2 regions of the Polymorphum gilvum SL003B-26A1 genome follow, and region 1 is predicted to be linked to the other one. Evidence: riboswitches for the same ligand, from Rfam matches in the RefSeq annotation. Region 1 holds a riboswitch; the other holds the start of a gene.
What was found. A riboswitch is a leader RNA that binds a small molecule or an ion and turns the genes downstream of it on or off. The one in region 1 is predicted to bind thiamine pyrophosphate.
Positions count from the first base shown of each region.

Region 2: it holds a riboswitch for thiamine pyrophosphate, as region 1 does, so the genes downstream of both, SL003B_RS04730 (ABC transporter permease) here and thiM (hydroxyethylthiazole kinase) in region 1, are expected to answer to the same signal.

Region 1 covers NC_015259.1:1,580,904-1,585,311, reverse strand. Annotated here, with positions in the region: gene SL003B_RS07480 (TRAP transporter substrate-binding protein) at 1-912, opposite strand, end outside; gene thiD (bifunctional hydroxymethylpyrimidine kinase/phosphomethylpyrimidine kinase) at 905-1,717, opposite strand; gene thiM (hydroxyethylthiazole kinase) at 1,749-2,507, opposite strand; TPP riboswitch at 2,585-2,695, opposite strand; gene SL003B_RS07465 (Lrp/AsnC ligand binding domain-containing protein) at 2,821-3,057, shown strand; gene SL003B_RS07460 (hypothetical protein) at 3,075-3,485, shown strand; gene SL003B_RS07455 (DMT family transporter) at 3,496-4,408, opposite strand, start outside.
Region 2 covers NC_015259.1:1,000,894-1,005,301, forward strand. Annotated here, with positions in the region: gene SL003B_RS04725 (hypothetical protein) at 31-1,797, shown strand; TPP riboswitch at 1,871-1,973, shown strand; gene SL003B_RS04730 (ABC transporter permease) at 2,129-2,872, shown strand; gene SL003B_RS04735 (ABC transporter substrate-binding protein) at 2,912-3,850, shown strand; gene rpoH (RNA polymerase sigma factor RpoH) at 3,950-4,408, opposite strand, start outside.

The sequences.
Region 1 (4,408 bases):
CGCCTTCAGGCTGACGGCGTTCATCCATTCGCTTTCCGCCAGCGCCCGGGCGTTCTCCGCCTGGCACGCCTCCAGCACGATCGCGCGGAGATCCTCCGGCAGGCCCTCCAGCGCGGTCTTGTTGAGCAGCGCCTCGCCGGTGCCGTTCGGCTCGTGGAAGCCGGGCGCGTAGTAGAGCTTGGTAACCTTGTGGAAGCCCATTGCCCGATCGCTCCACGGTCCGAGGAACTCCGTCGCGTCGATCAGGCCGGACTGCAGCGCCGGGAAGATCTCGCCCGGTGCCAGGCTGACCGGGGTCGCGCCGAGCCGGCGCAGCACCTCGCCGCCGAGCCCCGGCATGCGGATCTTCAGCCCCCGCAGGTCGTCGAGCGTCTCGACCGGGCGGGCGAACCAGCCGCCCATCTGAACGCCGGTGTTGCCGGCCATCACCGGCTTGATGCCGAACGGCGCATAGAGTTCGTCCCACAACGCCTGGCCGCTGCCCTGCTCGATCCAGGTGATGTGCTCCTGCGGCAGCAGGCCGAAGGGGATGGCGGTGAAGAACACCGCCGCCGGCATCTTGCCCTGCCAGAAGAACGAGGCCGAATGGCCGATCTGAGCGGTGCCGGAGGAAACCGCGTCGAACACGCCGAGGGCCGGCACCAGTTCGCCGGCGGCATAGAGGCGTACGCGCATCCGCCCGCCGGACAAGAGCCCGATGCGGTCGCAGATCCGCTGGGCGGTGACGCCGGGACCCGGCAGATCCTTCTGCCAGGAGGTGACCATCTTCCATTCGATCGTCGCCGCCGCCTGCACAACGGTCGGCGCGGCGAGGCCGCTGCCGAGCGCTGCGCCCGCCAGACACAGGGCCCCGCGCCGGCTGAGCCCGGTCGCCGTCGCCCGTTCGCCGGAAGTCGTGTCGTGCTCAGTCATCCGCCTTCTCCCAGATTGCGTGGAAATGATGCACCGGCCCGTGTCCGGCTCCGATCGACAGCCGGTCGGCAGCGCGGATCGCCGCCGTCACATAAGCCTTCGCCGCGCCGACGGCCTCCGTGAGGGCAAGTCCCCTGGCCAGGCCCGCCGCGATGGCCGAGGACAGCGTGCAGCCGGTGCCGTGGGTGTTGCGCGTCTCGTGCCGCGGCGCGCTGAACCAGGTCTCGCCGCCGTGGGTCGCCAGTAGGTCGACGCTCTCGCGGCCCGAGCCGTGGCCGCCCTTGAGCAGGACCGCGCGGGCGCCGAGTTGCAGCAGCGCGTTCGCCTGGCCCCGCATCGCGTCGCGGCTGTCGGCGATGTCGGTCTTCAGCATGCGCGCAGCCTCGGGCAGGTTGGGCGTGATCACCAGCGCCCGGGGTACCAGGTCGTCGATCAGCACGGCGACCGCCTCGGGCACCAGCAGCGGATCGCCGGATGCCGCCACCATGACCGGATCGAGAACGATGGTCTGCACCGCATGGGCGTCGAGGCCGTCGGCAACCGCGCGTATCACCTCCGGACGCGACAACATGCCGATCTTGACCGTATTGACCTTGATGTCGCCCAGCACCGCGTCCATCTGGGCGCGAACGAACTCCGGCGGCACGTCATGAATGGCGCTGACACCGAGCGTGTTCTGCGCCGTCAGCGCGGTGATCACGCTGGCGCCGTAGACGCCCAGCGCGGAGAACGTCTTCAGGTCCGCCTGGACGCCGGCGCCGCCGCCCGAATCCGAACCGGCGATGGTCAGGGCGATAGCAGTCATGGTCCTTCCTTCCTGGTCTTGCGCATCCGTCTCAGCCCGCCCTCAGCCGTGCGGCGATGATCTCGGCATCGAGCGCATGGAGCGCGTCGAGGAACGCCGGCACGAAGCTCCCTGGTCCCCGGGCCTGCGCACCGGCGATCTCTCCGGCGATGCCGAAGACGGCAAGACCCGCCGCCGCCGCCAGCAGCGGATCGGGCTCGACCGCGAGAAACGCGGCCAGTACGGCGCCGCCCGCACAGCCGGTCGCCGTCACCTTGCCCATCAGCGGGTGGCCGTTGTCGAGCCTCAGGGAGCGCCTCCCGTCTGAGACCTCGTCAACCGCCCCGGTCAGCGCGATCCTCGCCGCCAGCACTCGTCCCGCCGCACGCGCCTCCCTGCCTCCTGTCAGTGCCGCCAGTTCGGCCGCGTTGACCCGCAGCAGCGTCGGCGACCGGGCGAGAAGGTCGCGCGCCAGATCGCAACGCACGGGCGAGCGGTCGACGAACACCGGGTCCAGCACCCAGGGCTTGCCTGCCGCTGCGGCGACATCCAGCGCCAGCGGGATCGCCCGGCGACGCGTGTCGTCCAGGGTGCCGAGATTGACCAGCAGTGCGTCGGCGCCTGCCGTGAAGGCCGGCACCTCCTCGGGCGCAATGGTCATCGACGGGATTGCGCCGAGCGCCAGCAGCACGTTGGCGGTGAAGCTCTGGGCAACCGCATTGGTCAGGCAATGCACGCGCGGCACGCGTGCCCGCAGCCGGTCGAGCGCAGTCGCGGCGAAGGCCGCGTCAAAGCCCGGGGCGCCGTTCATCGGCTCCTCCCCCTGCGTTCGGTCAATCGGGAAACTGCCGCCGTGCGGCGCGTCCGGACGCTTGCGACGCCCATGCGACTGTCGATCATCCCAAATCCCTCCGCCGGCATGACCCGGATCAGGTTCAAGGAGTTGGCGGATCCGCCTCTCAGCCCGCGCATCGGCGCCGGGCACCCCCATGAGACGGCTCAAGAGCTAGCAAGCCGGCCGGGCAATTGCAAGCCTTGCCGGGCCGTCCGCGCCGCCGGCGTCATTGACTGCGCGCCCGGGATGCGCGATGTCCAAGGAAAGGCATGACCAGTCGGAGCGCGCCATGAAGCCGTTTTTCATCATGATCAAGTGCAACCTCGGCGAAACCTACAAGGTGGCCAATGCCATCGCCGATGCGGAGATCGCCTCGGAAATCTATTCGACCAGCGGCGACTACGACCTGCTGGTCAAGGTCTACATCGAGGACGAGTCCGACATCGGTCACTTCGTCAACGAGAAGCTGCACACCCTCGGCGGCATCCGCGACACCCGCACGATCATCACCTTCAAGGCCTTCTGATCGTCAAAGGACAGCCCATGGCCCGATCCCTGCTTCGATCCGCGCTGCTGGCGAGCGCCCTTCTCGCTGGTCCGGCCTGCGCCCAGGGCATGCCGCCCGAGCAGATCAAGCAAATCGTCGAAATGACCAGAGCCAACTGGGTCAGCTTCCGTGACTGGGACGGCCGGCTGCTGATCTATTTCACCCACCTCGAGGCCTGGAAATGCGGCATCGACGTCGTCTTCTACGGCTTCGACGACGGCCCGCTCGATCGCATGTGGGAGCTCGAGGCCTGCGATCCCGCCGCCCCCAATGCCGTGACCAGGGATATGCCCTATCTCTCCCTGCCGGCTGGCAGCGTGCGCAGCATCATGGTGCAGCTCATCTACAAGGACGGCACGAAGAGTTCCCCGGAAACCTTCGTCTACAATCCTGCCACGGCCCGCTGAGGCGACCCTCTCACACCTTCGACGGCGTCGAGGCTCGCCGGTCCCTGGTACGGTCGAACCCGAGCCGACGCTCACGGAAGATGACGAAGATACCGGCCGCGATCACGATTGCGGCGCCGATGATCACCTCGGCCACCGGAACCTCCGAGAACAGCAGCCAGCCGAGCAGGACGGCCCAGATCATGTTGGCATAGTCGAACGGTGCGATGGTCGAGGCGTCGGCGTAGCGGTAGCTCTGCGTCATGATGATCTGGCCGAGGCCGCCGGCCAGGCCGACGAACACCAACAGGCCTGCGGTCTCCCAGTCCGGCACCACCCACGCCCAGGTCGGGTCGATCCACCCGAACGGGATCGTCAGCAGCGCCAGCAGCGACGCCGTGCCGGAAAACCAGGTGACGATCGTCGCCGTCCGCTCGGTTTCGCACAGCTTGCGCACGAAGATCATCGCCAGGGCGGAGAAGAAGGCCGCCGCGGCCGCGCAAAGCGCCCCGAACCAGGTCGATCCGGAAATCGCGGTCGCGCCGATGTGTGGCGACAGGATGATCAGGATGCCGAGGAAGCCGACGCCGACCGCGCTCCAGCGGAACACGCGGACCCGCTCGCCCAGGAACAGGAAGGCCAGCACGACGACGAACAGCGGCGAGGCGAAGCCGATCGCCGTCGCGTCCGGCAGCGGCAGGAACTTGTAGGACGTGAAGGACGCCAGCATGGCCGTCATGCCGACCACGGCCCGGCCGACATGCCCCCACGGCTGACGGGTCCGGAACGCCACGATGAACTCGCCGCGCAGAATCACCATGATCAACACCGGGAAGATGCCGAAGAAATTGCGCGCGAACACCACCTCGCCGATCGGCACCCGCTCGGCGGCGATCTTCAGCGCCACGATCATGACGCTGAACACCAGCGTCGACAGCAGCTTG
Region 2 (4,408 bases), 580 kb from region 1:
TTCGGATGCGAACTCCCCGCGAGCGAGCCTATGGCTGACTATTATTCGATCCTGAAGAAAACAATCGCCTCCCTGCCGGAGAACAACGGCGCTGCGCGCCGCAGCGTCTACAGCCGCGCACGCAACGCGATCGTCAATCAGCTCAAGGCCTACGAACCGCCGCTCTCGCCCTCCGAAATCACCGCCGAACAATTGCGCCTGGAAGAGGCGATCCGCAAGGTCGAGGCCGAAGCCGCGCGCGAGACGCTCGGTCTCGGCCGACCTGCGGCCGCCGAGCAGGCGGCGCCGATCCCGACCGTTCAGGTACCGTCTTCCGCCACGCAGAGCGTGTCGACCGCGCCAGCCGCCACGCCGCCCCCGTCTCCGCCCGCGCCCTCTCCGGCAGCGCCCTCTCCGGCAGCGCCGGCCAGGGCTCCGCTTGGGGCGCCGCTCGGAACGGCCGTACGCGACGCCGAAAAGCTCGGAGCAGCTTCCAGCCGCGCCGTTCAGAGCGCAAAGGATGCCTTTTCCCCCGACGCGGAGGCGGGCGAGGCGTCGCCGCCGCGCAGGGAGCCGACCTTCGGTGCTTCCACAGGTCCCAGGGCGCCGGTCCAGCCCGAACCGGGTCCTCTTTCCGCGCTCACCGGCCCGAGGGATTTTTCCGGCGACACCCGGATACGGACGGCGGATGCGGGCGAACGCAAGCGCAGCGGGGATTTCGGTGCGACCGCAGCTCCGGAGGAGGCTCCGGTCGCCGAGGAGGCAAAGCGTCCGCGGCGGCCGCAACCGCGCGCGAGCGATCGCGGCAAGGCGAGTACCCTTACATCTTACGTATTGCTGGCAGGCCTCGTCCTGATCGTGATCGGCATCGGTGCCGTCGTCTATTCGCAACGCGATACGCTGTCCGACCTGTTTGCCGGCGACAGCAGTCCGCCGGAGGTCGCGGTAGCGCCGCAGGCTCCCGAACCTGCCCAGGCACCGGCTCCGGTGGAGGAGAACGGCGCACGTTCGGAGAAGAGCACCGACCGGCTGCTGGACGACAATGGGCAGCCGGCGGCGCCCGACGCCCGGTCGGTGACGACCACGCTGATCACGCCGACGCAGCCTGCCGGCGGCACGATCGTCACGCCGTCCGGCGACGTCGAAGCGACGCCCGCGCCGACGCAGCCCGCACCCGCCCCGGCGCCTCTTGAGCCGCCACCGGCGGCCGAGGCCCCGGCGGTGGTGCCCGCGCCGGCTGCTCCGACGGCGGAAGTGGCGCCGGAAACGATCGTCGCGCAGCGCTCGATCCTCTATGAGGAGGGCGAAGATGCAAGCGGTTCGGGCACCGCGTCGCAGGGGCGAGTCGCCTGGTCCGTGACCGAGGAAACCGACGCCTCGGGCCGCAAGGAGACCGTTCTGGCGGCCAATGCGGAAATTCCCGACCGCAACGTATCGGTGACGATCCGTATCAAGCCGAACACCGATAGTTCGCTGCCAGCTAGCCATCTGGTAGAGGTCCAGTTCCAGTTGCCTGAGGGCTTCTCCGGCCGGGACGTCGCGAACGTGCCCGGACTGGTCATGAAGCCGACCGAAGAAGCGCGCGGTGACGCCCTGCTCGGGGCGTCGGTCAAGGTCGCACCGGGCTATTTCTGGATCGCCCTGTCGAGCATCGAGAGCGAACGCGAACGCAATATCGCGCTCATGCGCGAGCGCGGCTGGATCGATATCCCGATCCTCTACGACACTGGCAAGCGCGCCATCCTGACCCTGGAGAAGGGGACGCCGGGATCGCGGGCGCTGGAGCAGGCCATGACGGTCTGGGGCAGCGGCGGCTGATCTGCCAGCCCCGTTCCGGTCTTGCGGGATGCACAAAACCCCTTGCAATAAGGGGCCGATCATTTCATCCTAGACACGGTCCGAGGGGTGCTCCAGGGAGCTGAGATGGCGCTTGCGCCGAACCCTTAGAACCTGATCCGGGTCATGCCGGCGAAGGGACGGAAGCCTTTAGCCTTATCCCGGATCTCCAATGTCGCATTCGGCAACTGCCGAAGACGGGAGATCCTGACGTGTCATATGTCTTCGGCCGGCTCCGGCCGTTCTTTTGCATCGCTCGGCCTCGCGCGGCCGGTTCCTACGTCGATCGTCCCGCTGACTTCTGCGGGGCGCCATGAAGACCATCCTGTCCGGTCTTGCGAGCGCGGCTCTGCTTATCGGTCTGTGGGAAGGCGCCGTTCGCCTGTTCGACGTGCCTCCCTACATGCTGCCCGGGCCGCTGCGGGTCGCGGACGCCTTTCGCCGGCAGGGAGGCTTCCTGCTCGAGCATGCGGCGATCACCGCCTATGAGACGGTACTCGGCTTCGTGCTGGGCATCGTCGCCGGCTCGGCCCTGGCGCTGGCGATGTGGCTGTTGCCGCTGGTGCGCCGGGCGCTGCTGCCGGCCGTGCTGGTGACCCAGGCGCTGCCGGTCTTTGCTATCGCGCCGATCCTGGTGCTGTGGCTCGGCTTCGGCCTGTCCTCGAAGATCGTCATGGCGGTGCTGGTGATCTTCTTCGCGGTCACCTCCACCTACTACGACGGCCTGCGTCGGCTCGACGCGGGCCTTGCCGACCTTGCTCGTCTCTACCGGGTCGGGCGTTTTCGGGAGCTGATCCACTTTCGCATTCCCTCGGCTTTGCCCGCGCTGGCGTCTGGTATCCGGATCGCCGCCGTGTTCGCGCCGATCGGGGCAATCGTCGGCGAGTGGGTCGGCGCCAAGGGCGGGCTGGCCTTCATCATGCTGCAGAGCAACGCCCGCATGCAGACGGACATGATGTTCGCCGCCCTCGTGCTTCTTGCCGCGATGGTCCTGCTTCTGCGCTTTGCCGTCGAGCGGGCGACGCGCCGCCTCGTGCCCTGGCAGCGCGAGGATTGATCCCCCATTCCGCGTTTTCAATCCAACGGGAGCTGACAAATGACACGATTGATTCCCCTTGCCCTGGCCGCGCTTCTTGCCTTACAGACGCCGGCGCGGGCGGCCGACAAGCTGACCGTGCTTCTCGACTGGTTCACCAACCCGGACCACGCGCCGGTGATCACGGCCCTGACCAAGGGCTTCTTCGCGGCCGAAGGCCTGGACGTTGAGTTGATCGAACCGGCCGATCCGGCCATGCCGCCGAAGCTGGTCGCGGCAGGACAGGGCGACATCGCGATCTCCTATCAGGCGACCTTGCACGCGCAGATCGACGAGGGCCTGCCGATCCGCTGGATCGGCACGCTGGTGGAGACGCCGTTGAACTCGCTGATCGTGCTGGAGGACGGTCCGATCAGGACGCTTGCGGACCTTAAGGGCAAGAAGATCGGCTTCTCGGTGTCCGGCTTCGAGGACGCCATGCTCGGCCAGATGTTGAAGTCGCAGGGCCTGAGCGCCGCTGACGTCGAACTGATCAACGTCAACTTCGCGCTGTCGCCGGCGCTGCTGTCCGGACAGGTCGACGCCGTCATCGGCGGCTACCGCAACTTCGAACTGACGCAGCTCGAGCTGGAGGGCAAGCGGGGCAGGGCCTTCTATCCCGAGGAGAACGGCGTGCCGGTGTTCGACGAGCTGATCTACGTGGCGCACAAGGACAGGACGGGCGACCCGCGTCTTGTCCGTTTTCTCTCGGCGGTCGAGGCGGCGACCATCTATCTGACCAACCATCCGGATGAGGCCTGGCAGGCGTTCGTCGCGGCCTATCCCAATCTCGACGATGATCTCAACCGGCGTGCCTGGAGCGACACGCTGGCCCGCTTCGCCAAGCGGCCGTCCGCCCTCGACGCCGGGCGCTACCGCCGCTTCGCCGAATTCCTGCACGTGAACGGCCTGATCAAGGAACTGGTTCCGGTCGAGACCTACGCGGCCGAGATCCGCTGAGCCGGGACGGCGCGACAAACGGCCGGTCCTGCACAGGAAAACGGGCCGCGCGGCATCTGCCGCGCGGCCCGTCTGTGTTCGATGCCAGTGCCGTCGCGCTCAGGCGAGGGACGGCTGCTCCAGGTCGCGTGCGCTCTTGCGCACGGCCTTCTGGATCTTCTCGAAGGCGCGAACCTCGATCTGGCGCACGCGCTCGCGACTGACGCCGAATTCGGTGGACAGCTCTTCCAGCGTGATCGGATCTTCGGCCAGGCGGCGAGCCTCGAAGATGCGACGCTCGCGCTCGGTGAGAATGTCCATGGCGTCGCCGAGCAGCTTGCGGCGAATGTCCAGTTCCTCCTGATTGGCCAGCAGGGTTTCCTGGCTTTCGGATTCGTCCACCAGCCAGTCCTGCCATTCGCCGGAGTCGGCCTCGGCGGCGCGGATCGGCGCGTTGAGCGAGGCGTCGCCGGCCAGGCGGCGGTTCATCGACACGACATCTTCTTCGGGCACGCCGAGCTTGGTGGCGATCTCCTGGACCTGCTCCGGCTTCAGGTCGCCTTCCTCGAGCGCCTGGAT